3 regions of the Nostoc piscinale CENA21 genome follow, and region 3 is predicted to be linked to each of the others. Evidence: riboswitches for the same ligand, from Rfam matches in the RefSeq annotation. Region 3 holds a riboswitch; each other region holds the start of a gene.
What was found. A riboswitch is a leader RNA that binds a small molecule or an ion and turns the genes downstream of it on or off. The one in region 3 is predicted to bind cobalamin.

Region 1: another riboswitch for cobalamin. It lies ahead of cobG (precorrin-3B synthase); the one in region 3 lies ahead of ACX27_RS24095 (DUF1636 domain-containing protein).
Region 2: another riboswitch for cobalamin. It lies ahead of ACX27_RS15630 (energy-coupling factor ABC transporter permease); the one in region 3 lies ahead of ACX27_RS24095 (DUF1636 domain-containing protein).

What each region holds. Positions count from the first base shown of each region.
Region 1 is NZ_CP012036.1:4,759,620-4,770,166, reverse strand. It holds gene ACX27_RS20485 (precorrin-8X methylmutase) at 1-586, opposite strand, end outside; gene cobG (precorrin-3B synthase) at 589-2,082, opposite strand; cobalamin riboswitch at 2,108-2,236, opposite strand; gene ACX27_RS20475 (DUF262 domain-containing protein) at 2,443-4,128, shown strand; gene ACX27_RS20470 (ATP-dependent 6-phosphofructokinase) at 4,336-5,415, opposite strand; gene ACX27_RS20465 (hypothetical protein) at 6,367-6,885, shown strand; gene ACX27_RS20460 (hypothetical protein) at 6,882-7,094, shown strand; gene ACX27_RS20455 (WD40 repeat domain-containing protein) at 7,057-10,470, shown strand; gene ACX27_RS20450 (hypothetical protein) at 10,503-10,547, shown strand, end outside.
Region 2 is NZ_CP012036.1:3,630,716-3,641,262, forward strand. It holds gene ACX27_RS15585 (hypothetical protein) at 1-47, shown strand, start outside; gene ACX27_RS15590 (AMIN domain-containing protein) at 182-1,024, shown strand; partial or broken gene ACX27_RS15595 (DUF3172 domain-containing protein) at 1,138-1,676, opposite strand; partial or broken gene ACX27_RS15600 (ABC transporter permease) at 1,942-2,770, shown strand; gene ACX27_RS15605 (Crp/Fnr family transcriptional regulator) at 2,888-3,256, opposite strand; gene ACX27_RS15610 (DUF6464 family protein) at 3,534-3,788, shown strand; gene ACX27_RS15615 (hypothetical protein) at 3,911-4,507, opposite strand; gene ACX27_RS15620 (methylmalonic aciduria and homocystinuria type D protein) at 5,100-5,654, shown strand; gene ACX27_RS15625 (thermonuclease family protein) at 5,752-6,342, opposite strand; cobalamin riboswitch at 6,431-6,571, shown strand; gene ACX27_RS15630 (energy-coupling factor ABC transporter permease) at 6,598-7,377, shown strand; gene ACX27_RS15635 (energy-coupling factor ABC transporter substrate-binding protein) at 7,364-7,666, shown strand; gene cbiQ (cobalt ECF transporter T component CbiQ) at 7,663-8,475, shown strand; gene ACX27_RS15645 (energy-coupling factor ABC transporter ATP-binding protein) at 8,450-9,286, shown strand; gene ACX27_RS15650 (Uma2 family endonuclease) at 9,358-10,026, shown strand; partial or broken gene ACX27_RS15655 (alpha-2-macroglobulin family protein) at 10,104-10,547, opposite strand, start outside.
Region 3 is NZ_CP012036.1:5,645,929-5,656,475, reverse strand. It holds gene ACX27_RS24135 (molybdopterin molybdotransferase MoeA) at 1-446, opposite strand, end outside; gene ACX27_RS24130 (hypothetical protein) at 481-732, opposite strand; gene ACX27_RS24125 (RDD family protein) at 1,170-1,727, shown strand; gene rpmG (50S ribosomal protein L33) at 1,772-1,966, shown strand; gene rpsR (30S ribosomal protein S18) at 1,969-2,184, shown strand; gene ACX27_RS24115 (ribonuclease catalytic domain-containing protein) at 2,371-4,431, shown strand; gene ACX27_RS31200 (IS630 family transposase) at 4,823-5,770, opposite strand; gene ACX27_RS24100 (cobalt-precorrin-6A reductase) at 5,939-6,712, opposite strand; gene ACX27_RS24095 (DUF1636 domain-containing protein) at 6,731-7,150, opposite strand; cobalamin riboswitch at 7,173-7,331, opposite strand; gene ACX27_RS24090 (hypothetical protein) at 7,644-8,075, opposite strand; gene ACX27_RS24085 (MBL fold metallo-hydrolase) at 8,365-9,141, opposite strand; gene modA (molybdate ABC transporter substrate-binding protein) at 9,259-10,053, opposite strand; gene ACX27_RS24075 (TOBE domain-containing protein) at 10,154-10,547, shown strand, end outside.

The DNA of each region.
Region 1 (10,547 bases), 890 kb from region 3:
CGATCGCACTACCACCCCGCCGACCATATAATGTCATAAATGGTACATTCCGGCTATCTGCTGCTAAGGCGGCTTTTGATTCTGCTGCACCCACAAATCCCACAGGGAAACCCAAAATCACCGCCGGTTTCGGCGCTCCTTCGTCTAGCATTTCGAGTAACCTAAATAGGGCGGTGGGTGCATTACCAATGGCTACGACTGAGTTTTCTAGATGCGATTGCCATAATTCTAAAGCTGCGGCTGACCTTGTATTACCAAGTTTTTGGGCGAGTTTTGGGACTTCGGGATAATTCAAGGTGCAGATAACTTCGTTATTGGCTGGTAGTCGCCGCCTAGTAACTCCCTCCGCCACCATCCGACAATCACATAAAATTGGTGCGCCGGCTTTGAGTGCGGCGCGTGCTGATTGTACTGCTGTGGGTGAATATCCCAATTCAGTCACAATATCCGTCATTCCACAGGCATGAATTAGACGTACAGCAACTTTTGCTACATCTAGCGGCAGTGCATCTAAGTTAGCTTCTGAGCGAATGATGGAAAAAGAATTACGGTAGATTTCGTTAGCGTTGCGGATATAGTCGGACATTTTCAATTAACAACCACAGATGAACGCAGATGAACACAGATGTTGGGAATCTTAAATAACTGTTTTAGTTGGGTAGTCTCGTATCGATTGACAAATTCGGTAAAAGATTCGTCATGGTGCAGGCGATGATTTTTATACACTGTGAGCATTTGTTCTATCCGTGCAGGTAATTCTGTAAAACTTACGTTTTGATAGATTTGGCGACCGAATTTTTCGTGACTATCATGATCGCCGACGTAAATGTGATAGGTTTCTATGTTGCGATCGCTCACACCCAGTAAAGTGATGTCACCTTGATGATGTTGGGCGCAAGATTTTGCACAGCCGCTCAGGTGAATGTTAATCGGGCGATTTAGCTGAACACGATTTTTGAAATAATCGGCTAATGCTAAAGCATGACCTTTAGTATCGGTAGCTGAAGCCGCACAACCGCGTTTACCAGAACAAGCAACTAATGAACTTTTAATATTAGTGACGGTGAAATCTAAGCCTAAGTCTGCTATTTCATTTTCAACATCAATAACGCACCCTTGGGGAATATCAGTGATGAGTAAATTTTGCCAAGGTGTGAGTCTGGTGGTTCCATTACCATATTTGGCGGCTAAATCACCCAAACGCCGCAACTGCTGACTTTCTAACCGACCAAGCGGTAAGACTACACCAATATAAAATAAATTTTCCTGGCGTTGGGGATGAGTACCAATATGCCAGAAACCTACTTCTTTTGTTGCTGGGGAAGGTTGAGAACGCTGCAAAGTAAAAGTTAAACGCTGTTCAACTTGCTGAAGATAATTTTCATATCCCAAACTGTTGATAACTTCTTGTAAGCGTGGCTTGCGCTTAAGTTGAACATCAGTATGTTGTAAATAAATATCTGCTAAAGCTGCCAAAACAGACAAACATTGTTCTGGTAACAAGATAATTCCTGTATCAATGGGTGGTTTGCTTTTGATGAAACTTAGATATAAGCGGAAGTAAACTTGAGTGTCGCTTAACTCAGCCCTCAACAGGATATCATTGAGGCGATCGCTTACCGAAACTTTACCGCCGCCATCAAAGCAAACACTAAACTTAGCCGAGAGTGCTGATAGTTCCGAATGTTCTGCTAAATAAGCATCCCAGCTTTGAACGAAAGGACGAGTGTCGATTAATTCTTCAGGATCGATACCTGCTGTCGGACTGGTCATAATATTACGGATGTGGTCTATAGCGGAATTGTGAGAGCCTATACCCAAATCCTGTAGCTGTTGTAAAACTTCGCTGCTGATACCTTTGCTAATTTCTCTGATTTGCAGGTTAGCGCGATTCGTGACATCCACATAACCACCACCGTACATATCTGCGATCGCTGCGATCGCCTGACATTGTTTACTATTAAGTATCCCACCAGGTATTCTCAGGCGAGATAAAATTCCATCTTGGGCAGATGTAGCGTAGAATAACCCCGGACAGGCTGTAAATCCCGAAACCAACTTCTCAACTCCTTCTCTGTGCAACGCAGAGAGTAGATCATCATGATGTCTTATAGACACACCCGGAGTTGGCATTCTGACTTGGGATTTCCCTTCACAGCTGCGGCACAGTCCCGGAATTTCACCGGAGTTTCCCAACTCCAAGTCTTAGTAATTTACCATGAGACCGTCTTCGCTATGCTCTAGGCTTCACATTTTTTTTCATCAATGATTGGTGAATTAACAGATACTTGGCTTTTTGAGGACTTGGGGTATCTGAGTCATACAATTTGCGTACATCAAATATGATTGCATAAACTGTACTGCTATCAAATATTGCTCTTCAAGTTGGGAAAACTAACTTTAGTGAAAGTGTAATCTACTACGCCGCTAAAGGAGATACGAATGAGTACATTTACCATTCAAGCTAATCAACTTCCTATTCACAAAGTATTTAGTGATGATTTTATTTTTACGATTCCTCTATATCAGCGTCCCTATGCTTGGACAACGGAACAAGCAGGAGAACTTTTTGAAGATTTAATCAGTGCTTTGGGAGATGGTGACGAGAAGATTGATGATATTAATCCATACTTTTTAGGTAGTATTGTACTTATTAAAGGAGATACAACAGATGCTAAAGTCATTGATGGTCAACAGCGTTTGACTACAATTACTTTACTATTAGCTGCTTTAAGAGCATCGGTTAGTAAAGAATATAAACATATATTAACTAAATATCTATACCAAGAAGATCCTTTTGAACCAGAAAATAATATTTATAGGTTGACTTTACGTGAAAAAGATACACCATTCTTTAAAGAATATATTCAATCTGAAAGTGGTCTTGAAAAATTGAATGTTTTGATTGATAGCAAACTATCGGATAGTTGTAAAAATCTAAAGCAAAATGTCTTGCTTTTTCTAGATAAGCTGAAAATTATCCCAGAATTTCAACTTCTTCGCTTTATTCAGTTTCTTATTAAACGTTGCTTTATAGTATTAGTGTCAACCCCAGATATTGAATCTGGTTATCGAATATTTTCAGTGTTGAATAATCGAGGTCTTGATTTATCACATGCTGATATTTTAAAAGCAGAGATTATTGGAAAAATCCCCTCAGAATATCAGGATAAATATAGTGAGAAATGGGAAAATGTAGAGGAAAGATTGGGGCGTGATACATTCAAAAGTCTCTTTTCTCACATTAGAATGATTCATAGTAAATTAAAACTACGTGAAAGCATACTCAAAGAGTTTAAGAGAGATGTTCATCCATCACCTACAGAATACCCTCAGCAGTTTATTGATAAGATTTTACTGCCTTTAGCTGATGCTTTTTATGATATCCAGCATCAAGTTTACGAAGGAAGTTTATGGACAGATGAAATTAATATATTATTCCAATGGTTGCAATTAATTGACAATTCCGATTGGATACCACCAGCTATTTTTTATTTATCGCAAAATTATCATAATCCTGAATTGTTATTCCGATTCTTTTCAGATTTAGATAGGCTGGCTTCTTGTTTAATGATTCAGCGTGCTAATATCAATGAACGTATTGAACGTTATAGCAAGTTACTACATGCTATTGATAATCGAGAAGATTTGGATACACCAGACTCACCATTACAATTGACTTATAAAGAAAAAGAAAATATCCTCAAAATTCTAAATGGCGACCTTTATTTAATCAAGAAAATCAGAAGTTATGTTTTGCTGCGCTTAGATTCTGCCCTTGCCGAAGGAAAGCCTGCTTATACTTTTTCTAATATTACAGTTGAACACGTACTACCACAAAATCCATCTGCTGATAGTGAGTGGTTAACCTTGTTTCCTACTCAGGAAGATAAGGAAAAATATGTACATCGGTTAGGTAATTTAGTTTTATTATCTTCTGGTAAAAATAGCATGGCTCAAAACTTTGATTTCGAGACTAAAAAGCAGAAATATTTTACGACTAAGAAAGGTATTTGTAATTTTGCACTCACTACACAAGTGTTGATGGAAAAAGAATGGACATCTGAAATTATTGAAAAAAGGCAAAAAGTTTTAATTGACAAGTTGAAAGAACTTTGGCGTTTATAAGATTAGGACTTACGCAAAGCACCTCTCAAACTCTTATTTCTCTGTGAACTCTGCGCTTCTGTGGTTAGTTTTTCCTTAGCCTGTGCGTAAGTCCTGAATATTAGGTTTTAGTAATGCGATCGCTTCAGTATTGGTGCGTTAGGAACTCGGATATATTTGTGATGAATTACTCACAACCTGCACCTAACACACCCTGAGAGAATTTGGCTATTCTCCTAAATAAATACCTAAACCGCGAGCAGTTTGAACCAAAGTATCTTCGGGATTGACGGCTTTGTACTGTGCGATCGCTTCTTCGATGGGTACGGTGATCACTTGGCGATTTTGCCAAGCAACCATGTGATCATATTTACCTTCCTCAATCAAATTGACTGCGGCTACCCCAAAAGCAGAGGCGACTAATCGATCTAAAGGTGAAGCTGTACCACCGCGTTGGATGTGTCCTAAGACGGTGACTCGTGTTTCTGCGCCGATGCGATCGCTAATTTGGTCGGCTAGATATTCCCCAATTCCCCCATATCGTGATTGACCCAAGCGATTAGTTAAGGTGCGAGTTTCCCCTTCTTGAGTCCGCACCGCTTCAGAAACAATCACTAAACAATAGTTTTTGCCATCTTCTTGACGGTTTTTAATGTGATAGCAGATATCATCCATACTGTAGAGGATTTCAGGAATTAAAATCACATCTGCACCCCCAGCAATTCCCGCAGCTAAGGCGATGTGTCCCGCATCACGACCCATGACTTCTAAAATCATGACTCGACTATGGGAAGCGGCGGTGAAATGTAATTTATCTAATGCTTCAGTCGCAATATTAACGGCTGTATCAAAGCCAATGGCGTGTTCAGTAATACCGATATCATTATCAATGGTTTTTGGGATACCGACTAAGTTGATCCCGCCTTGTTGTGCGAGGCGACGCAGAATCGCTAAACTACCATCCCCACCAATGCCAATCAACGCATCTAAACCTAATTGATGATAGCCTGCAATGATTTCTGATGAGCGATCGCAAAAACTACCATCAGGCATAGGAAAAGCAAAAGGATCACCTTTATTAGTAGTGCCTAACATTGTGCCACCAGAAGTTAATAACGGATCAACTTGCTCAATTTCTAATTTAGTAACTTGTGGTGGCTGTGCCATTAATCCTAGAGTTGCTTGTCGAATGCCTAAGACTTCCCAACCTTTACCACTAGCACAATGAACAACCGCTCTGATGACTGCATTCAAACCAGAGCAATCTCCGCCACTGGTAAGAATGCCTATACGCTTACTTTTACCCATATTTTTGAACACTGCAAACGTGAAATAATTTCACTCACTACCAGAGTTAGCTAACACTTGAAAAATCTGATTAAATGCTATGATTTGGTTGATTTCAGCCCAAAATCACACCATAAAATTGATAACAGCAAAGTTTTACTGTCATCTGACTAGAAGCTCAATCTCAAAGTATAGTTTTGATTATTTCATTACTTTCAAAGTCTAGAATGATTTGTGTATGCACTATTTTCTCTAAACAAAAATTCATTCTTTGTTGTATTTTATAATTTAATGTTGCGAATTTTAACTATTGCCAACTTATGTCTTAATACTTGATTTTGTGTAACAATCCAGGAGTCTGAATATGGGAAAAAGAGCGCGTCTACGATTTTACCTTGCCTCTCGGTAATTCCTGTCTACTATGAAACTCCCTAGTGCTTCACCTTCTTATTTTGCCAACGGTATTGTGATTGTCTTGTATTATCTTGCAGTTTTATTCATAAATAAAATCAAATTTCTATAGTTTTTATTTGTAGAGTCTGATACTATATCTCTAAGTGCTGTTCGATGAACTATAGACGTTCTTGCATATATAAAAAACGACAAAAAACAGTATTTAAATACTATTTTTGCAGGTAACTAAATAACTTAAGAGGTATGAATTAGCGATTTAAATTCATGCCTAATCTGATGTGCAGTGACTTGTTATTTGTCGCCATACCAAATTACTTTCATCAATAGGTGTAAAGCCTGAACTTTCTAGCCTTCAGTCGAGAAGCAGCACAAGAAAATTCTAGGCTTGAAGAACACAAATTGTTGCAAATGCGGGTAAGGCGAATGTGGATGACACTAATATATTTCCACTAAATTTAATTTTTCACTGTACAACAAGATTTTGGTGAAAAGAATCCGAAATTATACAATTTGTATGTGAATTTAGTGACATTGCAACAGAGATGGGATGCACACCTTATGCCAAAATATAGCGTTAATGAAGTTTTAGAAATTATCAAAAATCTGACAGTTGAAGAAAAATTGGAATTGCAACAGTCTCTACCTAGCGTGTTAGGAAATATGTTGACTGCTGCTAAACCAGCAGAGTCTCATTCTCAGAATCTTGAGGGGATTAATATTGGGAATGGTAACTCTGGTATTGCCTTTAATCAACTACAAGCAGACCGGGGAAGTAATATCAATCAAAGTCAGAATGAGTTGAAAATTCATAATGCTGAGGTACAAGAAGCACTGAAATTACTAGAAAAATTAAAACAGGATATTAATACAAATAATGCTTTAAACTCGATTGAAAAGAAAACTTTAGAAGTGCCACTACAAACAATTGAAGGAGAATTGAAGAAACCAAAGCCAGATAAAAACTTAGTAGAACAAGGTATGGAAGCCTTGAAAAAAGGTTTAGTAGGGGTTGCTGAACTAGCTGATCCTGTGATGAAACTAGCTCCTTTAGTTGCTAAGGTGTGGGTAGGTCTATGAACCGTGAACCTACTAATAATCAGTATGAAACGAAGCAAAATATTAGTAATATTTCAATCGGTGACAGTAATGTTGTCACTTTTAATCAAACTCAGATTTTGCAAGTTTCTGTTGCTGAAATTAAAACCCGTGAATTTAGAGCGACTTCACCCTACAAAGGCTTAAAGAAATTTGAGCCTGAAGATAAAGACATTTTTTTTTGGTCGTGACCAGTTTCTCACAGGTATAGTCAATAAACTAGAACAAACCAATTTAATTTTGCTTTTAGGCGCGTCTGGGAGTGGCAAATCATCAGTAGTGCGTGCTGGTTTAATTCCCTGGCTATCACAAAAATGGGGAACAAAATTGGTCAATCTGACTTTTACGCCAGATATTGATCCTTTTGAAGCTTTCTATGCAAGTTTGCTGAGTAAATATAAACAATCAGTAGCCCAAATTGCGCGAGAGGCTCAAACTGACACCTTAACGGAAGTAGTCAATAGGCTCAAGCAGCCTGATGATTACTGGTTTATTTTAATTGACCAGTTTGAAGAATTATTTACGACAACTCAGCCAGAAAAGCGGAATAAGTTTATCTCTAGCTTATTGCAGTTAAGTAAAATTAACGTTTCTAACGTCAAAATTATGGCAACTATGCGGGCTGATTTTCTAGACAGATTCAGCCCTTATCCTGCCTTAGTCAAAGCTACAGATAACCATCGTCCTATAATTGCAGAGATGCAACAAGATGAGTTGCGTTTGGCAATTGAACAACCTGCGGCTCATCATGGGGTAGTGTTGGAAACGGGCTTGGTAGAGGAAATCATTAAAGATGTTCAAGGACAAGCTGGATATCTACCTTTATTACAGTACACACTCAATCTCTTGTGGGAGACGGAAGTTAAAACCGGCAGTATTAATGACCGGACTTTAAATTTGAATACTTACCGGATGTTAGGCGGTGTGAGAGGGGCGCTGCAAGAACATATAGATAAAATCTATGGTGCGTTTTCTCAACCAGAACAATTAGCAACTCAGAAAATTTTCCTCAAATTGGTAGATATTGGTGGAGATTCGGAATCAAGTAGCGATTGGAAGCCAGTTCGCAGACGGGCTAATCGTTTTGAGTTTAGCGAGGAACTAGAGCAAAGTGTATTGAGAAAGTTGATCGATGAAAATCTATTGGTAAGCAATGCACCTCAAGAGACGTTACACGATCGCCTACCACCAGCGCCAGTATCTACAGTAGAAATTGCCCATGAAATCTTGTTAACATCCTGGACAACACTCAACACCTGGATTGAAGAAAATCGTCAGGCGATCGCACTTTTTAACCGACTTAATGATGATGTTGCACGCTGGCAGACTTTGAAAAATGACGATGAACTGTGGAGTGGATCAAAGTTAGCAAAGGTTGTAGAACTGCGACAAAACCCAGCTTTGAACCCAGCATTGGGTAAATTTAGTAAGAAAACTGCCGAGTTTATTGATGCTAGTGTCAAAAGACGCGATCGTCAACGTCGCCGCAGCATGATTGCACTCTCAGCTTTTTCTACGGTAGTGTCATTATTCGCAATTTTTGCCGGGATTCAGTACTATAGAGCCGAAACAGGACAAATTTCTGCTATCAATCAAACTGCCGAAGCCCGTTTGACTGCTAATAAAGCTAAGTTTGATGCTCTATTAAGCGGTTTAGATGCTGCCAAACGCTATCAATCGCTGATTTTAAGCAACACTAATCCACAATTGCAAACAGAAATCAAAGCCCAGTTAGGGGAAGCAATCTACTGGACAAGAGAACGCAACCGTCTGCAAGGACATCAAAGTAATGTTCAAAGTGTGAGTTATAGCCCAGATGGCCAAATAATTGCCACCGCCAGCTACGATAACACAATCAAGCTCTGGCAAGCAGACGGTAAACTGATCAAAACTCTAGAAGGGCATACCCAACCCGTCAGGAGTGTCAGTTTTAGCCCCAAGGGAGATATGCTGGCTTCAGCCAAGCGTGATGGCACAGTCGAACTTTGGGATCGCAATGGTAATCTACTCAATACGATTAATGCTCATAAAAGCTTGGTTTTGAGTGTAAACTTCAGCCCGGATGGCAAAACAATTGCGACTGGAAGCAAGGATAAAACAGCCAAACTATGGCGTATTGACGGTACAGAGATTAATACCTTCAAGGGACATCGCTCATGGGTGATGCAGGTAATTTTTAATCCTAAAACTTATCAGATTGTTACTACTAGCGGTGACAAGACTATTAAATTGTGGCAACAAGACGGCAAACCACCGCAAACCCTGACTAAACATACTGACACTGTGATGAGTGCAGCTTTCAGCCCAGATGGGAAAATGTTAGCAACTGCCAGCCTAGACAAAACGGTTAAACTTTGGAGTTCAGATGGGAAACTGCTCAAAACCTTTCCCCATCCAGAACAACTATATAGTGTCAGCTTCAGTAAAGATGGACAGATCGCCTCTGGTAGTGTTGATGGAAATGTCAGGCTGTGGACGCAAGATGGCAAACTATTAGATACCTGGGCAGCTCATGATGGCAGAATTCATAGCTTGACCTTTAGCCCTGATGGACAAACTCTCGCAACAACTGGTAGCGATAACATTACCAAGCTCTGGCAAGTCCATCGCCAGTGGCTGACTGTTCTGAATGGACATCAAAATGCGGCGACTATTGTCAATTTCCGCCCTGATGGGAAGCAAGTAGTAAGTGCTGGTATTGGTGATTTGCTTTACTTCTGGAGTCCAAAGGGTAATTTACTCTTTACCCGCAAAACAAATCAACGCAGTGTGTATGGTGTCAGTTTCAGCCCAGATGGCCAAACCATAGCCTCTGCTGGTGATGACAATACTATCCGAATCTGGGATGCCAAAGGGAAAGAATTAAGAATATTACGAGGTCATAAAGATAGCGTTAATAATGTCAGCTTCAGCCCAGATGGGCAGAAAATCGCCTCTGCTAGCTATGATAAAACAGCTAAACTTTGGAGCCGAGAAGGTCAACAACTAAAAACTTTCACAGGCCACAAGGGCAGAGTTTTAGGTGTCAGCTTTAGCCCAGATGGGCAGAAAATCGCTACTAGCAGTGATGATCAGACAGTGAAACTGTGGGGAATTGATGGTAAAGAACTGAGAACTTTAAAGGGACACACAGACCGAGTTTGGAATGTCAAATTTAGCCCAGATGGAAAAACCATCGCCTCTGCTAGTGCGGACGGGACAATCAAACTGTGGAGTTTAGAGGGAGAACTGATCAAAACCCTACATGGACACACGGCGGCGGTTCTTGATGTTAGCTTCAGTCCAGATGGAAAAGCGATGATCGCTTCTGCTAGTAGTGACAAAACTATCAAACTTTGGCGGGCAGATGGAACTTTAATCACAACTTTGATGGGACATCAGTCGGAAGTCAACGCTGTGAATTTCAGCCCCAATGGAAAATTTTTAGCCTCTGCTGGAAAAGACAAATTGGTATTGCTTTGGAATGTATCTGATTTAAGTTTGCAGGGGTTGTTAAAACAAGGATGTCAACAGATACATGATTACCTCAAAACTCACCCAGAAGTTTCACACAACTTCTGTAATTAAACTCAATTTTGTTTTTTATAAGGAGAAAGAAAATGACAAAGAAAGGAACAGGCTGGATTCCTGATTACCCCGATGTT
Region 2 (10,547 bases), 2.0 Mb from region 3:
CTAAACAATCAACCCCAGAAAAATCACAAAAGGTAACTCCTCATTGAAATATGGGTAAATTATGAAAGTGAAGTTAAGCACGAAAATTAAAAATTAAGGGTTGGACTGGTGAAAGGGTAGATATTTTCCCAACCCTGACACCCTCCCAAAATCAAGGTTCTTGTTGCAAAGGAATCAAATAATGTATACAAACCGAAAACCTACATGGTTTTTATTATGGAGTCAGGGTGTTAGCATCAGTTTGCTGGGATTTTACACAGCAATTTCTTTAGAAACACCTAGTACTCATGCGGCACAAATCGCTAAATTGAATGATTGGCGATTTTATCCAGAAGCAGCACAACTGGAATTTACACTATCAGCAGCTACAAAGCCTCAATACTTCTATCTTTCCCAACCTCCACGTCTGGTTATTGACTTGCCAGATACTAAATTGGGTTATGTTGCAACCAAGCAAAGTTATTCTGGTGCAATTCAACGAGTTCGAGTTTCGCAATTGAACGCTAACATAACTCGGATTGTTCTAGATTTAGCAGCTGGAACTTATATTGATATTAACCAGGTAAAACTACAACCTGTGTCTAGATACAACCCTACACACTGGATACTGCGTCCTTTTACTTCTAGTACAAATCTCTCGATTCAACCTACTGACAGACAGCCTAGTATTAATAGCTTACCGCCAGCTTCTCATAACTACTATCCGCCAACACCTACTAACTCAAATTCCAACTCTAACTATTTACAGTTACCTAGTACATTACCGCCTATTTCTAATAACCAACAGCAACCTTATATTACAGTACCTCCCCTCACTCCCAGTAACCCTTATCAAATCCAAGGCTCGGTTCTACCTCCAGCAAGCTTTCCTAATCAACCTAGTAATGTGAGTAATGTGAATAATATTCCGCCCCTAGCCAACCCTAATTTCCCTATCCCTACAACACCCAGCACACCGAATTATCGATCTGATGAAGTCCAAATCCCAGTGATTGAGTTTGGACAACCTCTTCCCAAACCGTAAGTTAAAAGTGCTGAGTGTTTTACACTGAGCGCAGTCGAAGTGTGAGTGCTGAGTAAAAATACTAGTCCCTAGTCCCTAACCCCTAACCCCTAACCTCTAGCCCCTAGCCTCTCTTAAAATCTATCTGTTTCTTGAGGCACGGCAACTGCACCTGGTTGAGATGTGAAGAAGTTTTGTGCTGCCTCGTTTTGATAGATACATCTAATATCGGGTTTTTCGCTATCTAAACTACCTGTAAAACCAAAGGTATTCAGACGATTTTTACATTCTCTGACTTGATCAGAAGTAACAAGTTTGCGTTGTTCTAAAATTGCCCAGTTATTTTGCCGTAACACACACCCAGGACGCATACTTGGTTGAGCAACATAAACGTTAAATGGGTTGAGTGTGACAAATAATCTAGCATCCATCACCATTGCACTAGCGCCGTATTGTACGCAAATCTCTGGGTTGGGGGCTTTTGTATCAATAACTCCCGCGAAGCTACGTTGGAGGGCGTTAATGTAGTTGTGGAGCTAAAAGCAATGCCAATCCCAATACCTAAAACTAGCACACCTCCTAAAACAGCGATCGTGGTGAGGTTGAACAGAGAAGGCTGAAAAGCCGGTGGTTTAGATGTTGTGGCTGATCTACCAGTAGATTTACGTCTCATTTTTACTTTACACCTTCACATTTTGGAAAGCAGGGAGCTGTTTGCACTGCTCTCCTTATTTCAGTATGCCGATTCTTGACGATGATTGTCTGCAAAATTTTAGTAGTACGATGACTTTTTAGAGTTTAAATAAATTTGCCTCACTCTATCTAGTGATGAATAATACATAAATTGTAAAATAAGCATTTTTGATGATGAGTATTAATTGAATCACTGAAGAGTGTAAAGTATTATTACAAAAACTTTGATCAGTGACTGCAAACAAGTGACATCTCAAAAAGTATTTCTCTGGGGAAAACAAGTTAAAACTACACAATTTCAACTTTTAGTGGCAGATAGCCTGACAATTTTCTGGGGAGAGTGGTTAAAATTGCGAGCCAGAATCACTCAAGTTGCCGCAACTGGTTTAGTCTCGCCGCTAATATATATTTTGGCTTTTGGTTTGGGATTGGGTAGTTCAATTAGGCCAGGCTCAAGTGTTACAGGAAATTATGATAACTATTTAGAATTTATTCTGCCGGGGATGGTAGCTTTATCATCGATGACAATTAGTTTCGGCGGTACAACATTTTCTCTTTGTGGCGAAAGGCTGTTTAGCAAAACTTTTGAAGAGATGTTACTAGTTCCCATAAATCCTTTAGCTTTGCATATTGGTAAAATGCTGGCGGGAATTGTGCGGGGTTTGATGACATCTGGTTCGGTAATTTTGGTAGCACTACTGTTTACCGGAAATTGGAATTTTCTAAATCCGTTATTTTTGTTGTTGCTAGTTTTGAATTGTGCTGTATTTGCTGGGTTGGGGGTAATTGTTGGGTTAAGTGTGCGATCGCTCGAATCTGTGGGACTATATAACAACTTCGTCATTGTGCCGATGTCTTTCCTTGGCGCAACTTTTTTTTGACCCCAGCACCTTACCAATTGCGTTGAAATGTGTAGTTTACTTATTACCTTTAACTTACGCCAGCACTGGTTTACGGGCTGCTGTTTACTCACCTTTATCGGAGTTTCCTTGGTACAGTATACCGATTTTATTAGTAGTGGCGATCGCTTTATCTTTATGGGGTAGTTACAAATTTTCTCAGCAAAAAGATTGATAGGAGATATATTCAGGGTAGTCATTTAATAAATCACAACAACCCTGATTATCTGGGGTAGTTTTAGATTTGCGCCAAGTTTGGTAGAAAATTAAACTCTTACTTTATCAATAACCTCTAAACCATGTGTTGCAATCGAGACAAACGCTCTGAATAGTTTTTGATGACGTGCAGTGCAAACATAGGTGTTTCTTGAACTGCGAAGAGAAATCTTTTTTCATCTAAAGAGACAAGTTTGCATTCAGTTTTAGAGATCGCAGTATAAGTCCGATTTTTAATGCCTACAAGTACTCCCGTTCCAAACACATCACCTGATGTAATTGTTTCTACAACTTTGCCGTTAACTAAGATGTTAATTTCTCCTGTGATAATCCCAAACATAAAATCACCAGGCTGTCCTTCTGTAAAGATGATCTGATCTGCTGCATATATTTGAGGCTCGGCTTGTTTTTGAAATATCTCGATGGTCACAACTGGATTTAACAACATGAGAGCAGTACCAAACTTATACTTGGGCGATACAATAAACCAGAGTAGATTATACTACTAGGGTTTGATATATCAGTGACATACTCAACAGATATTCATGCGCCTTAAACTCACTAATATATCTTTAGATACTAGTATTTTCTGTATATTTATCCTTTTTAGACAATTATTGTTTATTTTTATTTACTAAAGACGAATAGCTAATGACGGATGAAGAAATATTTTAATATCGCTAAAATCATTGACAAGTTTGGATTTTAGCTAGGGGTTGAATATGCGACGTATTGCTGATTTTATGTTGATGATTGTTTGTGGTGGAGTTTGGTATTTACTAGGAGTTATATCAGCGATCGCTACACCACCAATGCAAGTTAGAGAAGAAAATCAAAGTCGCAAACCCCAAAATCTGCTTGATAAAAATGATTGTTTATATAATGCGCGATCGCCTTATATTCAATGTGCAGTAAATCCGGCTGAATTGTGTGATCAATGTATTTATTTTGTGGAATATGAAGAATGGGATATTTAGCAGAGTTGAAGATTGGAAAAAATCAACCGCAGATACAATTGTTGTATCTGTCAGGTGGGCATTTACTATCTTGCATTTTGATAGATATATTATCGGAAAATGCCCTACCTACTTCTATATCATTAATGTGAAACTAACCCAGATTTTAAGGTAAAATAAGCAGCACAAAATCTACCACCATCTGGATGTTTGAGTACGGCTTTTCCTAGGTAAAAATCATCATCAATTTGAACTAATTGGTCTACCAATTCCCGAATCAGAAATTTGGGGTTCTCTGGTAAATCAAAGCTCAAGCGTAAAACTTCAATATCCGGTTCTAATAAACACTGACCACGGGATGTCTGAAATTTAAATGCCAGGGTTCTTCCTCTCGTATCTGCCACATAACCATTATATAAAGGCCAGATTAAGCGCCCTAGTAATAACCCATCATTGGTAAAAATATTATCGCCAGTATTATTCCTGGCATCAAATGTTTTACCCTCCCAAGGTAGCCACATTTTTGTGATGATATCTAACCAACTATCTAAAACCGGATTGAAATTAGCAGTCAAAAACTCACCCCAATAGCGACCATTCAAAGTTACTTCTGGGACTTTACCTTGGCGATAAATCTTATCTAAGGCTGCAATTCCACCTTTTTGGTCAGATTTCAATTGTCTTTTAGCTACTTCCAGTTCTGCACGTAAATTAACATTGAGTTGCTGATCAATATTCATGAGTCGCCTCACTGAGTTTAGTTGATTCCTGAAAGCTAGGATTGACGCAATGAAGGAGATTTCACTGTTGAGACTCAATCAAGTAACTGCTTATATTATGACAATTCACAACGCCTGATTCGGGAAGCAGAGACAGATTGAGTAAATTTACCTGAATCGTTCAGCTTGATTATCCACCTCAGACTTAAGCAGATATTACACTTGACTAACGTTGAATTTTTAATTTTTGCCAATTTGGCAAACAAATTGTTGTGAATACTGATATTGTTTTTATTGTGCAAGGGGTGTACCAGAAGTTGTCCTGACTTGATGGTTAGGGCAACTTCTCCAAAAATATTACAAGCGGGAAAAGTAGTACATATAAACTGAAGAGCATCAGCAGTCTAAAAATATTAATCTCCAAGGTGTTAGTGCTGAGTTTCAAATAAGGTTAATAAAAGATAAAAATTAAATTAAAAATTCATAATCTATATATATAAATTGCAATAAAATCTGACTGCTGGGCGAAAAATGATGGTTTTTATAAAGTTTTAAGAGTTATTATCGATCCCAAGGAATAAATTAACAACTTGTAAAAAACCATATCAATTTAGTGAACTACCCAAGCGTTTACATTTCGGAACAAACCAGTCCCATAAATTTAACTGGCGATATGGGACAAGCTGTGCAAATTTCTATTCATGCACCTAGCCAATATATATGTACTAATTGCGAACGGATATTACCAGATTGGAAACAAGAACCCTTTTTTTGGGTTGTGATTGTTTTGCAGCGATCGCAATTTCCTTTAGTGGAAAGTACCAAAGAAATCGAAACGGAGAAACAAAAGTTACGCCAAAGGTTTATGGGATTTGGTTGTGATGTAGCTTTTGAACTGCGCGATCGCGGCTATTTCTCAGATTTAATTGATCCGCGTACTGGCTATCCTTTACTTTCACGTCCTGGCGCAATGCCACATAATGATACTGCTGTAGTCAAAGCGTTACTCGGCTATCCAGTCATAAAAAATAAATGTTGTGTGCTGGTTCATCCTATTTGGGGTACAGCAGTTTATCCGAGTGTTTTAATCTCGGCCGCACCCCCAACCCTGATTGAATTTGTCACCAAAGAAATAGCTTGTCAACATGGATGGGAAGAGGAAGTATGAAGTGTGAAAGTTTTTTCATTCTGGAAGAGGAAGTATGAAGTGTGAAAGTTTTTTCATTCTAAGACGCAGATGGATGAGTATCTTTTAAACAGCAACATTAAAATTTTACCTCCTGCCTCCTGCCTCCTTTTACAAGACTGCGATATTCCCAAGGGTTGGTGAATTTGCTATCACTCCAAACACCTAGTTTTTGCTGTTGTGCTTGTGCTTCCGCTTTTTGAACTAAATCTTTACTCGGACATTTGTTTAAATAAGGGCGATAAACTTTAGCTAAACCTTCTTTTAATAAAATTTCTTGGACAAAAGTACCGTCTTTTAAGCGGACTTCTGCCACCTTTCTGCCATAGCGATCGCTATCTGTAATCGTCAACATCACGCGATCGCCTGATTGTTTTACTAATTGTTGTAAGCGTGCTTGTGCTTTGGCACCCCAGTCAAATTGATTGCGATCAGTGACGCGGTTACTGTTCCTTTCTTTTTGGGAATGAGGTACTTCTGGCGCATCCACACAAGCAAAGCGCACATTGAATTTATTTCCTTTTGCATCTTTGACAGCTAAAGTATCCCCATCACTCACTCGTTCTACCAAGTCCCCAGAAGCACCAAAGAATTTATCGCAACTTACCAAACCCAAAACCATCATAGTTGCACTTAGCCAAAGTACCACCTGTTTTGTTAATTTCTGCATTCAACCTCACCTAACTCTGATGGATGATACTATATTTGATTTTTGAAATAGATGCGGCTTTGATGGAAGTGCCAACATTAAAAATAGTGATATATTTACTGAGATCGGTTCTGATGGGGAGCAGCCATTAGACGTAAGGGGGAAAGTTCGGTGAGAATCCGGCACTGTCCCGCAACTGTGAACCAATAATTGGGTGAGTCAGGATGCCCGCCGATATAACTGAATATATTTACATAAATCTGCGAGGTACAGATTATGAACAGAAAACAGCAGGCTTTAGCTAGTCTATGCCTGATGGCAGTAATTAGTTTTTATTTAGTAGTTGGTTTACCCAAACCCGCCTACGCAATGCACATTATGGAAGGTTTTTTACCTGTGCAGTGGGCAATTTTTTGGTGGGTTGTCGCATTACCATTTTTTCTTTTAGGGTTACGGAGTTTGACGCGCATTACCCAAGCTAACCCCCAGCTTAAACTATTACTGGGCTTGGCGGGTGCGTTTACTTTTGTACTTTCAGCGTTGAAAATCCCTTCGGTTACAGGTAGTTGTTCTCATCCTACCGGCACAGGGTTAGGTGCGGTGTTGTTTGGCCCCTTAACTATGTCGGTTTTGGGTAGCTTAGTATTGTTATTTCAAGCTTTGTTATTAGCACATGGCGGTTTGACGACACTGGGTGCAAATGCGTTTTCGATGGCGATCGCTGGGCCATTTGCCGCTTACTGGATATATAATTTCACAATTAAGCTAGGTGGTAAAGCAAAAATCGCCATATTTCTCGCCGCCGCCATCTCAGATTTACTCACCTACATCATTACTTCTATTCAACTCGCCTTAGCTTTTCCTGCACCTGTTGGTGGTTTCATTGCTTCATTCACCAAATTTGCCGGCATTTTTGCCTTAACGCAAGTTCCTCTTGCAATTAGTGAAGGATTGCTAACTGTATTAGTGTGGAACTGGTTGCAATCTTATAATCCTCAAGAATTAGAATTACTGAAATTAATCAAACGGGAACCCCAAGGAAATGAATCAGTCTAAAAAAGGGTTGAGTAACTGGTTATTAGTATTAGCTGTATTAGCTTTAGCTGTTGCACCATTAATTTTTGTCCGTGGTGCAGAATTTGGAGGTGCTGATAGCAAAGCACAAGAAGCTATAAGTGAGATACAACCAGAATATAAACCTTGGTTTAAATCAATTTTTGAACCAGCTAGTGGTGAAATAGCAAGCTTATTATTTGCGTCGCAAGCGGCTTTGGGTGCGGGAGTAATTGGTTACGCAATTGGCTTATATAAAGGCCGTTCCCAACAACAAAAGCATGAAGAATGAGTTTGCAATTAGATACGTTAGCTTATACTAATCGGCTGCGAAAATTACCACCAGAGCATAAACTAATTTTTGCCTTGACTACTCTGGCAATTGCCTTAGCTACTCATCCACTAGTGCAGATTTTAATAGCAATTTGGATGGCTGTTTGGACAATTGTTTATGCCAAAATTCCGGCTGGTATTTATTTTCGCTTGTTATTATTTACCATCGTTTTTTGTTTGACAAGTTTACCAGCTTTGATGATGAATGGGGTGTCAATTCATGATTTGCCAAAAGTGCAGTTAGATGCTTTATATGGGCTAACTTTTGGGCAATTCTATATTTATGTTAGTCATCATGGCAGCCTGCAAGCATGGTCAATCTTCACCAGAGCTTTAGCCTCAGTTTCTTGCTTATATTTTCTCATGTTAACTGTGCCATTTACGGAAATATTACAAACTTTGCGTTACTTGCGATTTCCGGTGCTGTTAACTGATTTGTTATTACTGATGTATCGGTTTATTTTCATTTTGCTGAATACAACTAATGAAATATGGACAGCGCAGAATTCCCGTGGTGGCTATCGCACTTGGCACAGTTGGATGAAAAGTTTAGCCATATTAATTGGACAACTTTTACAGCGTACTTTACAAGCATATAGTCAGTTTTCTCTGGGTTTAGAAGCGCGGGGTTTTGTCGGTGAATTTAAAGTTTGGCATCCTCGCCGCTATCATCCCCAAAACAGATATATCATCGAAGCAGTTTGCGGCTGTATTGGTTTAATAGGATTGGAATTTTGGCGGAATGCAGGAATATTTATTAGAATTTGAGCAAGTCTATTACACTTATTCTGGCGCACAACAATCAGCTTTAAATGGTCTTAACTTAAAAGTTCCATTAGGTAAAAGATGTGCGTTAATTGGGCAGAATGGTTGTGGTAAAACCACACTATTTTTATTAGCTAATGGTTTATATAAACCTGATTCTGGCGTTGTGCGGTGGCGCGGAGAAGCGTTAAATTATCATCGCAATTATCTGGGTAAATTGCGCCAACAAGTCGGGCTAATCTTTCAAGACCCCGAACAGCAACTAGTGGCTTCTACTGTAGAGGAAGATATATCTTATGGCTTGTGTAATTTAGACTTGCCAGTTGCAGAAATTCAAGCACGAGTAGAACAGGTATTACTAGAATTTGGGTTGACAGCTTTAGCAGAAAGACCAGTACATCATTTAAGTTTAGGGCAGAAGAAGCGAGTTTCCATAGCAGATGTGATGGTATTGAATCCTGAACTATTATTGTTAGATGAACCGACAGCTTATTTGGATGTGAAACATACGCGGAATTTGATTAAAACTCTGCAAAGAATTCATCGAAATGGCACAACTTTAATGATGGCAACCCACGATTTAGATTTGGTATATCGTTGGGCAGATTGGGTTTTTGTGATGGATAAAGGAAACCTAATTTTAGAAGGTGAACCGCAAGATGTCTTTAATCAGCGTTCTTTATTAGAAGAGTTAGAGTTGGGTGTACCGTTAATATATGAAATGTTATTTGATGGGTTAGCGGGTGAGGATGAAGGAGTTAAAGAACGAGTGCGGCAAAGAATATTAAAATTATTTCATGATTTTGCATCTTGATCTAGTTTAGAGTTGTCAATAACTACGGTTTGCTAAAGTGAGAAGTATCTAGCAAATTCCCAGATTGCCAAATGGTGAAAACACAAGCAATACCTCCCTTGGAAAGTGGCGATCGCTTAACTCGTCCTGAATTTGAACGCCGTTATGAAGCTGCAACCCATATCAGAAAAGCAGAACTGATTGAAGGAATTGTTTACGTGGCCTCTCCCTTAAGACATGAACAGCATGGTAAACCCCACAGTCGAGTTATAACTTGGTTAGGAGTTTATCAAGCATTGACTCCTGGCGTTGATTTGAGTGTAGAACCAACAGTCAGATTAGATTTAGATAATGAACCCCAACCAGATGCAGTGCTGTTTATTGAACCTGCGGCGGGTGGACAAACTCGATTAAGCCGTGACGGTTATATTGAAGGTTCTCCCGAATTGATTGTGGAAATTGCTGCTAGTAGCGTCTCAATTGATACTGGCATTAAAAAGCAAGTTTATCGCCGGAATGGGGTGTTGGAGTATGTAATCTGGCAATCCTACGAGAATAAATTGGAATGGTTTCGCTTAGTTGATGGTGAGTATCAATTGCTAGCTCCTGGTGCAGATGGCATTATTCGTTCTCAGGTGTTTCCGGGGTTGTGGTTGGCAGTGGAGGCGCTGTTAAATAATCAAATGGCGCGAGTTTTGGAGGTGGTACAAGAGGGGTTGAAGTCGCCGGAATATGCTGCGTTTGTGCAGCGATTTGTTTAACGTAGACGCGAAGCGGCTTCCCGAAGGGTACCACAGAGACACAGAGAACGCAGAGAGAAGAACTCTGCATCTAAAAATCAACGCTTATCCTCAAGCACAATTGTAGACTCAGCAGAACGACCAAATTCTTCTGGTGCATATTGTAAATGAGCTTCTGCGCCAGGCCATGTATATGTACCGGCAGTTACAGAACGGACTAGGTAATGTAGGCTATAAACTCCTGGTTCGAGGTGGTCGGCGTAAGCGATAATGCGATCGCGGTAAATATTGCGATAACCAAGTTGCCAACTATCGGCTTTGGCTTGCAATGCGGCTGTCGCAGTTTGAAAACTTTGGTCTACGGCTTCAAATCCTGCTGGTAATGGGTCTTTAATTACTATATGGTCTACAGGATGATCTGCAATTATTTCTAAACCAATATCAAATACTTGTCCACTATCTACAGTTAAGGGTTTATCAACGGCATACATCCCTGTTTTTTGCAGAACTTTTTCTTCCCCAACTTTACTAATTTCTCTGGT
Region 3 (10,547 bases):
TTTCCGGCTTGATAATAAGATCCTTTGTGTCTGACATATTCTTTTGGTTGTGGTGCGACTTGAATCAACACACGATTTTCCTCGCGGCTTGTCCTTTCTTGCATAACTACAGTATCCGCACCTGTTGGAATTACTGCACCAGTAAAAATTCGCGCTGCTTGTCCTGGTTGAATTGTGGTTTTTGGTTGATATCCTGCGGGAATTTCTTCAACAATATCTAAAATTGCTGGTTGTTGGGCGTTAGCTTGCTGTACATCTGCGTAACGGACTGCGTAGCCATCCATCGCTGAATTATCCCAATGGGGAAAGTCTAGCTGACTGGTAATGGGGTTTGCCAGAATGCGATCGCTTGCCGCCAATAAATCTACAATTTCTATATCCCGTCTAGGATCTAACGGTTGTACCAAATTTGAAATAACTGCTTCTACATCGCTAACTTGCAACATGGTGAAAGACTCTGGTAATGCAACTTAAAAATATTCAAGCTATATCCTGAACACTTATAATTCCATTACTACACCATGATTGTAGTAGCCATTTATTAGATTGCTGATCAAGGGCTGGTAAGATGCGGAAATTAAAAACATCTTGCCACACCTCAACACCATACTGAGTAACAAAAGTATTTTCTAATTCTTTAAAAAGCTGATAATCACGGTCATCAATAGCACTTAGCATCGGAATGAGGATGCTAACGGGGATTTGATTAGCAGTTGTCCCTGTGGATGTCATTCTGGGTAATCCTCAAAAATACAAATAAATGGTAGCGGCTCATTTCCAGTATTGATAATTTTAACTAACCGCTTTCCTTTACTTCTAGCAAGTGCAAAACAAGCTAATTCTGTGGCTGCTGCTGACCAATCTCTATTATCTGTTGCTGGGTCAAACTTTTCCTCTTATGGTTGATTTTCCTCAGTCATACTGTTTTATGTTTATTAGGCGTGATTTCGGGCTTTTTCCGCAAAGCAAGCACCCAGCTATCACTTTAATATTAAGAAGAGAAGCATAGATTATTTCCCAACTGCTAAATAAAAATAAGTAGAAAGGCGTAAAAAAACCGAAGTATGTAAATAAAAGTAAATTTGCCCTAAACCCTCTTGCCTTCTGCCTCCTGCCTCCTGCCTTTCCCTAACGATAAATATTCATACCCACCTACTTACCTATTTAATATGACTATCGAAAGAACTCCGCAAAAACACTATCCCAAAGCCGAGATTTGGCGGCGAGGTCTGGCTTTGGGGCTGGATTTTTTAGGTGCTTGGTTAGTCAGTTCCCTATTTGGGAGTAGTAGCCTTGGTATTCAATTTATCCAGATTTTAGTTTTTATCTTTTGTTGGCTGATTTTACGGGTAGTGGTGGTATTTAATAATCGAGGGCAAAGTTTAGGACGCTGGGCTTTTGACTTGAAAATCCTAGAAGTAGAAAATGGGCAAGTAGTCGGGAGAATTCCAGAGTTGCTGGCACTGGTGAAGCGAGAAGCTATAATTGGCTTTGGTGCTTTGTTGGTGTCGATCGCCCTTGGCAACCTGAGAGCAAATCCCACTGCTATACTGCTATTACTTCCTCTGGCAATAGACTGTGGTGCAGCTTTCTCCGATCCCCAGTTACGGCAAGCTTTGCATGACCGTTACGCTAGAACTTTTATAGTTTCATCGCGTCGGGGCTACTCGCTCGATATCAAAATCAAGCGTTTAGTTGATACTTTGCAACGAAATGTGCGAAGATAGTCATTTGTGTAAATTTCTCTTCAGGCTTTACTGTTTGTAAGATTATGGCTAAGAGTAAAGGTGTCCGCATAATAGTGACACTAGAATGTACCGAGTGTCGTAGCAACCCTGACAAGCGTTCTCCTGGTGTGTCCCGGTATACCACCATGAAAAACCGTCGTAATACGACCAACCGTCTAGAACTGAACAAGTTCTGTACCCACTGCAACAAACATACCGTTCATAAGGAAATCAAGTAAAGATGAGTTACTATCGTCGTCGTCTGTCTCCAATTAAGCCAGGAGAGCCAATTGATTACAAGGATGTTGATTTACTGCGTAAGTTTATTACCGAACGGGGTAAAATTCTACCTCGGCGGATTACTGGGCTGACTTGTCAGCAACAGCGAGACTTAACATTAGCAATTAAACGGGCGCGGATTGTCGCATTGTTACCGTTCATCAACGCTGAAGGCTAAATCAATTTTAAGATTAGGATTTTAGATTTTGGATTAACAGGAAAAGCTTTGTCTTTCTAAGTCCAAAATCTCTAATCTGAATAATTAAAGTGTAAAATTGGTTCCTACATAAAATTTTCTGGGATTCGAGATTATATAATCTAAAATCCGAAATCTAAAATCTAAAATTATAAGAGTGCGAGAGTTGTGGAGAAGGGGACGCTAGTTGAATTTAGGGTTCAAGGCGATCGCCGTCTGGGTGTGGTAGATCGTCCAGATGGTAAGACCCGTTGGTTTGTGGTAGATGAACGTGGTCAATCCCACAGCCTCGCGCCGAGACAAATTACATATACAGTTAACGGACAAACCTACAAGTCCTCTGAAATTCCAAAATTTCTCGAAGAAGTCAAACCATATTTAGACCCATCTAGCTTAGAAGTGGCTTGGGAATTATTGGTGGAAGATGGAGAAGCAGTCACCCCATCGCAAATGGCGAATCTGCTGTTTTCCGAATCAGAACCAGCCCCTTGTTATGCAGCCCATTGCTTGTTATCAGATGACAAACTCTACTTCAAGCAAAAAGGCGATGCTTATGAACCGCGCACAACCGCCCAAGTAGCCGAACGTAAACATCAGATAGAAGTAGAAACCCTCAAAGCCAAGGGACAGCAAGAATTTTTAGTGCGTGTAGAACAAGCACTCAAAGGTGAAGCGGTAGAATGGCAAAGACACGATCGCCATCGTCTAGAAGCATTAGAAAAATACGCAGCTTTAATGGCTGATATTGTGCGGGAGGGAGTAAAATATGATGCGCTATCTAGGGCGTATCCTCCTCCAGCACCAGTCTTAGAAACGATGAATATGCTGGGGCGGCCTGGAACCCCCCAAGGAGCTTTTCAATTATTAGTAGACCTGGGCTGGTGGAGTCCTTATGAAAACTTGTTCCTGCGTCGTTCGTCAATTCCTGTTCAGTTTACTAGCAAGGTATTAGAAGTGGCGCAACAGCGTTTGGATTCCCCAACAACAGACTTGGATGCAAATCGCCTGGATTTGACTCATCTAAAGGTTTACACAATTGATGATGAAAGTACCACTGAGATAGATGATGGTCTGAGTTGGGAATCACTCAGTGATGGTCAAGAAAGATTGTGGGTACATATTGCTGACCCGACGCGCTGGTTAGAACCAGAAGATGACTTAGATTTAGAAGCCAGAAAGCGGGGAAGTACGGTTTATTTACCCACAGGGATGGTTCCCATGTTCCCAGAAATCTTGGCGACTGGGCCGATGAGTTTGGTACAGGGGAGAATTTGTTGCGCCCTCAGCTTTGGGATTATTCTAGATAGCAATGGGGCAGTAGAAGATTACAGCATTCACGCCAGCTTGATTAAACCGACATATCGCCTCACCTATGAAGATGTCGATGAGATGCTGGAATTAGGCGTGCAAGCAGAACCAGAAATTGCCGCGATCGCAAATTGGGCAATCAAACGCAAATCTTGGCGTTACAACCAAGGAGCCATCAGCATCAATATGCCAGAGGCAATGATTAAAGTCAAAGGTGACGATATTAGTATTGATATCTTAGACGATTCCTCATCACGGCAACTGGTAGCAGAAATGATGATTCTTGCTGGTGAAGTCGCCGCCCGTTACGGTCAAACTCATAATATACCTCTGCCCTTCCGTGGTCAGCCACAGCCAGAATTGCCCCCAGAAGAAGAATTAATTCAACTCCCTGCTGGGTTTGTACGTGCTTGTGCAATGCGGCGGTGTATGCCCAAGAGTGAAATGAGCATCACACCTCTACGTCATGCGGGTTTGGGATTAGATACTTATACCCAAGCCACTTCGCCCATCCGGCGCTACAGTGATTTACTCACTCATTTTCAACTCAAAGCCCATCTGCGCGGCGAAGTTCTGCCTTTTTCCGCCGAACAACTCAAAGAAGTAATGATGACTGTCTCTACCATTACCCAAGAAGTAACAATGGTAGAACGGCAAACTAATAGATATTGGGCATTAGAATATCTCCGCCGTCATCCTGAACAAGTTTGGTCAGTCACAGTCTTAATGTGGTTGCGTGAGGACAGTAACTTAGCACTGATTCTATTAGAAGATTTGGGCTTGCAGTTACCAATGGCTTTTAGACGTTCTGTAACCTTGGGTGAACAGTTATTAGTGAAAGTGAGTATTGCCGACCCACAAAAAGACATGATTCAATTCCAAGAAATCATGTATCAAGAAGCTCAGTCCGCGGCTAATTAATTTTTATTGTAATTCAGCACCAAATCATAGTTTTTGAATCCTCTCTCAAAAACTAAAATAGTTGTGTTTGACCGAAATGACTAAAATGATGGAATAGAGTTTGAATAAAATTAACCGCAGATAAACGCAGATGGACGCGGATAAAATTGCGATTATTTGCACAGATATAGCTGTGTCGGTCTAGTGGAATCTCTCGACTTACAATATTTTTAGTGTAACTTTTATAAGCTAATTACTTTACTTATTGTCACAAATATTACTGCTATTGATGTATCAAATTTACGGATGCTAAATATTACTACTTAAAAATCTTTTATCATGAAGCGATCGCAAGCGCATTTTTACTTAGTCCCCATACTCACAACATTAACAATTACAGCACTTTGCGAGACTAACTGGTACAGTAGCAGCAGTGAGAAAAATAGTTTTGAAGTTGCTGACTGGAGCATAAAAGTACTCCAAGAGCTAAGAGTTGTTCGACGGCAAATTTATTATGTGGAGAAAACTTTCTGATAAATGCCTTGAGTTGCCACCATAAATGTTCGATGGGATTAAATTCTGGGGAATAAGGTGATAAGTAAACGACTCTGGCACCGACGGACTCTATCATCTCCTTGATACCTTTGATCTTGTGTGCCCTCAAATTATCCATTACTACTACTGCTCCGGGCCATAATTGAGGCAATAGTTCTTCTTGAATAAATTGTTTGAAGTCATCACCCGTCATAGATTTGTCTAATGTCTTCATTGCTAGGATGGACTTGTGGCTGATTGCCCCGACGACAGTTACCCGACTTCCACGATAAAATGGCTTGACATCATACACCCGCGTTCCTTTTTTACTTCTGCCCAGTTCCCGCATTAACCCTAGCAATATTCCCATTTCGTCCAGGAACACCAAGTCATCTACAAATACATCCCGGATAATTTCCCAATACTCTAACCGTTTATTTTGTGTTGTTTCTCTGTGACCTTGGCTGCTTTTTGAGTGTTTTTTTTTGACTGTCAATTCTTGTTTTTGGAGAAATCTGCACATTGCACTCTCACTCAATCTGACTCCTGTTTTTTCTCCCCAATATTCACAATATTCGGCTAGGGTATAATCTGGAAATTCCGCCACCATTTCCTCTATCTGGTGTTCATAACCAGACAGTTGACTTGCTTTTCCTCCCGTTGCTGGTCTTGGCTGTAACGTTCCTTGTTCCCGTTTTTGCTTTACCAATCCTTGCACTGTATTTTTACTTACCTTGAATCTTGCTGCTACTTTCCTAATTGATGTATTTCCTGCTTCGTAAACACTAATTATTTTCTCTCTTAAATCTATTGAGTATGGTTTCATCTTATTTTTTACTTTATCTTCTTAAATATTGTGCCTAACTGTTACGCAAAGTGCTGTATTATGGGATTTGTTAGATATCCGACTTCTTAAAAAAAGTCGGGTATCTCGCAGTCCAACAACAAAATATTGATGATATTGACTGGAATTTTTAGCCTTAATTGAATTGTACTACCCTATACTCTTACTTTTTAATTTATCTAATAACCAAGCTACTGCACCATCAACATCTGTAACTTGTTCGCCGGTTGGGACTGAGGAACGCTTGACCATAACAACCTGTACACCCAGTTCTCGTGCGGCAATAATTTTGGCGTAAGTTGCATCACCACCACTATTTTTACTCACAATGGTGTCAATGTTGTGCTGAACCAGAATTTTCCGTTCATTTTCTAGGATAAAAGGGCCGCGATCGCACAATATTATTCCCGGTGGTACTAAGGCATCTTTTCCAGGCGGGTCAATCATCCGCATCAGAAACCATATATCTTGAAGATGGGCAAAAGTGCTGAGTTCTTGTCTGCCAACGGTTAAGAATACTCGTTTGGCTTGGTTTGGCAAAATATCGGCGGCGGCGGCATTACTATCTACTTCAATCCAGCGATCGCTTGTTGTTTTCTCCCAAGCAGGACGAATTAACATTAATCTGGGTATCCCGACTTCATTGGCTGCCGCCGCCGCATTGTATGATATTTGACTGGCGAAGGGATGGGTAGCATCAATTAACACATCAATTTTCATTTGACGCAGATATTCTACCAGTCCATCCACACCCCCAAAACCACCAATCCGCACATTTCTAGAGGGAAGCGAGGGTTCACGGGTGCGACCGGCTAAAGATGCGATCGCTTCAATCCCATCAATAGTTGCAACTCTCGCACCGAGTTCTGTCGCTTCTGTGGTTCCACCCAAAATTAAAACACGTTTATTCTCAGCACTCAGCACTTTTAACTCAGCACTATTTTACAAGGGTGGAATTTTCGCTAATATACCCCGTTTCAAGGGTTCGGGTCGTTCTGACCAAGGCAATACTCCGTCAGTTTTAGTGTAGTACTGCTCGGCACACTCCAAAACAGCCGCCGCACTGTTATCAAAATCTAAATCACCAAACAGATAAGTTAACTTACCTTGAGCAGCAAAAGCAACAACACAAGAACGGTTACAAGCACTCATACATTCAACCGCTTGGATCGGAAATTCTTCGCGTAAATCCCAATCTTGCGCCAATTGCTGAATTTGGTGCAGGAGTTTTTGACCGCCACTTTCACCTACACGCTTACCATCTTGCCAAACACTGGCACAGGTTTGGCAAACAAATAAAGTATGAGTATGAGCAGCAATATTGTCAGAATTACTTGTAATAGCAGTATGGGCAGCAGTCATCCGTACCTCGCAGATGTGATGGACTTAATTTTATAATTCGGCGGGCATCCTGACTGGGAAAGTAGCTTGTAAACATTTGACCTTTCCTTCACAGTTGCGGGACAGCGTCGGATTTGCACCGAACTTTCCCCCTTTCCTTTGGTGGCTGATCCCCACCAAAACCGAATGTTCTAACTATCATAAACTTTTACCCGCCTAAGTTGTACAGCAGGTGATAGGTTACAGAGTTAAAAATCTGTTGCTATCTAATGTTTATAAAGAACAAAATCCCTAACTTATAAACAAAGTTAAGGATATCAGAAAACATTAATTTTCATAGAATAAAAGATACTAGTACAGGTCAGCGTAAATAAACAGACCATCTCGAATTGCAAAAAGGCTTGTGGTATGATGATTCTTTCTTTTTCCTTTTGACTTTTTCCTGGTTGTACTAACCCCTAGCCTCTCTTTCATCCAAAGCTTGTAAGATTTATTTCATTTTTCCTATGTAAATTTAATGAGCAAAAGTTTTTTGTAGAGATGCTAGTTGTACATCAACCTCACTGAGATAGCTGGGATTGTATAAAAATTGATTGGGGATTTTTTTGGCATTAACGGCAGCTTTTACCACATCTTCTGCCTTAACATTACCGTGCTGGTGTTGAAATATCAAAGTCTTGCCACTGGGAATGCCTTGTGATTCTAAATTACCTTGATAAGCAAGATAAACTAGATTCAGCGGTTGCATCACATGAGAATTAGTAACATTACTGGGCGACATATAAGAGTTAACAGATGTGGTGATTACTTGCCCATGTGTTGTAATATTAGCAACATTAGCATTATGAGAGATTTTTTCACCATTCGCTTGAGCCGACGAAATTCCAGCAGACAAAATTACAGCAGCGACAGTAAAAAAAGAAGTTGTGATAGTTGAGATTTTCATAAGCTTATACCTTGGTTCGTTTTAATAGTTGGGATAGAAGTTGACTAGTATTAATATTTTTTTATAACTTAAGACTTTTGTTGCTGAATTCACCTGAATGGTTGAATTAAGGCTTGGTTAATTGAGTGGATAGTTGTAAAGGGTAACTACAGTCACAATATTCTGATTCCAGAAAAGATGAATAAAAATTTAGCAAGTTTACAGATTTTTCTGTGATGTATTTTTAGACTGCTTGGAGAAAATTAGCGATCGCTCTATTTATCATTTTACGCGATCGCTTACACTGAAGTTAACGGGTTAAAACGCGATTTTGTAAGTTTAATTCCAAGCGATCGCCTGGTTTAGGTTCTAACACCTGGGTAGTAAGATTATTCTTCTGGAAAGAAGTCCGCAAATCTTCAGCCGTCCCCACAGCCTTTAAAAAGTTAACCATCAACCCCTCATAGGTTGCATCAGCCTTTGCTGCTGTAGGTAGGATAAATTGTGGTTGCAGCCATTTAGCTACTTCCAAAGCACTGTTTGTTCCGCGAATAATTGCGCCAACTAACGGTAATGTCAAATCAACCGTTGGTGTAATTAGCACATCTACCGGTGCAAATTGTTTTAACTGTGGCGAGTGATAGCCATGCGGCTCATAATAGAGGGTGAAATCAGTAGCTAATTCTTTTAACAAATAACTGTTTTCTATCAAAGTCGGGCCAATAGGAGAACCAGGTAAAGCCCGAATTTCTAATTGATTATTAAAAGTAAAAGTTTCACCATGCCCTAGACAAGTGACACAAGTGTAACCCAAATCTTGAACCACTTTGGTCGCATTAGGCGAAGCCACAACCGGAATTGTATGGTCAAGTTGCTTTAATGTCGGCAAATGTGCATGGTCTGGCAAACCTTGAGACAACAATATTAAATCAATCTGCTCGGAAATTAAGCGTTCTTGTTTGAGAGAAGCTTTAAACAGCCAATCTAAGCCAAAACTTAATTCACCAACTAGCCAAGGGTCAACCAATATCCGTTGACCACTAATTTCAATTAACCAGCTATTGTTGTCTAACCAAGTTAAGTACATAACCAAACCGAAGTAACACCTGCTTTTATTATGACCAGGACTTACCCACAAAGGTTGTCTGTGAAGAATGGGTGTAAGGGTTTTGAACACCTACACCCCTTCACCCTACTCTCTTTTTCAAGGCAGGATGAAGCCGTATTTTTTGAGTACCGCCTTAGCTTGACTGCTGGATAAAAATTGGCTAAATTCCTTGGCTGCACTGGCATTCTTAGTGCGTTTAACCACCGCCATTGGATAAACTATTGCGGAGTGGTATTTCTCATCAGCCGCCACCACTACTTTTACCTTGTCAGAAATTTTGGCATCGGTAGCATATACTAACCCTGCATCAGCATTGCCACTTTCTACAGCCGCTAAAACTTGACGCACGTTGTTGGCATAAACCAGTTTAGAAGTTATCTGCGACCAAATATTTAACTTCTGTAAAACTTGCTGTGCATATTGACCAGCCGGAACGCTTCTGGGTTCACCAATGGCGATGCGCTTGATTTTAGATTCTTTCAGATTGTAAAGGCTGGTAATGCCCGTAAAATTTTTGGGTACAACTAGTACAAGGCGGTTTTTTGCCAAAATCGAGCGTGTACCGGGAAGCAATAACCCTTTTTGTTCTAAAGCATCTACTTGCCTTTTTCCTGCGGAAATAAAAATATCTGCTGGTGCGCCTTGCTCAATTTGTTGTTGCAATGCGCCAGAAGCCCCAAAGTTATAATTTATATTGACATTGGGTTTACTTTGTTGATAAATCGGTTTAATTTCTTCCAGTGCATCTTTTAAACTAGCAGCAGCAGAAACAAGTAAAGTAACATTCGACTGTGCCGTAACAACAGAAGGTACAATGAATGTTGAACAAACAGCAAGTAACAAACTAGCTAGTGCTGTGCCAAGAAAGGAAACAATTTGTCTTCTTTTCATAGAAAAATGGTATAGCAACAGATTCTTCTGCAATTTAATGGCGCTTGGTAGGATCATACCGAGCGTCATTCCAGTCTTTACCAACTGAATTGGTAACATTATGCCAAGAAAAGAACAAGGATGGATCACATTTCAAACATCGGAAGAGGAACGGAAAATTCTCGAAGAGTTTTGCCAGGACTCTCAACGCACCAAAACCGAGATTCTGCGGGAACTTGTGCGTGGTTTAAATAAACACCAAGCATCACATACCTCAGTACCAACTCCACAACCAACTACACTGGTAAGTCAGGAAAATTTGGAAATGCCTACTGTAGAAATTGGTAGTTCTAAAAAGGCTTTAAAAGTTAGCTCCCGTAATATTCTCAAGGGAGTGGTGAAAAAGGTGGTCATTGGAGCGGTTAATTGTGAGGTGACACTAGAAATTGTTCACAAAGTAGAGCTAACCTCAATGATTACTAGAACATCTGCTGAAGAGTTGGGTATAGTTGCGG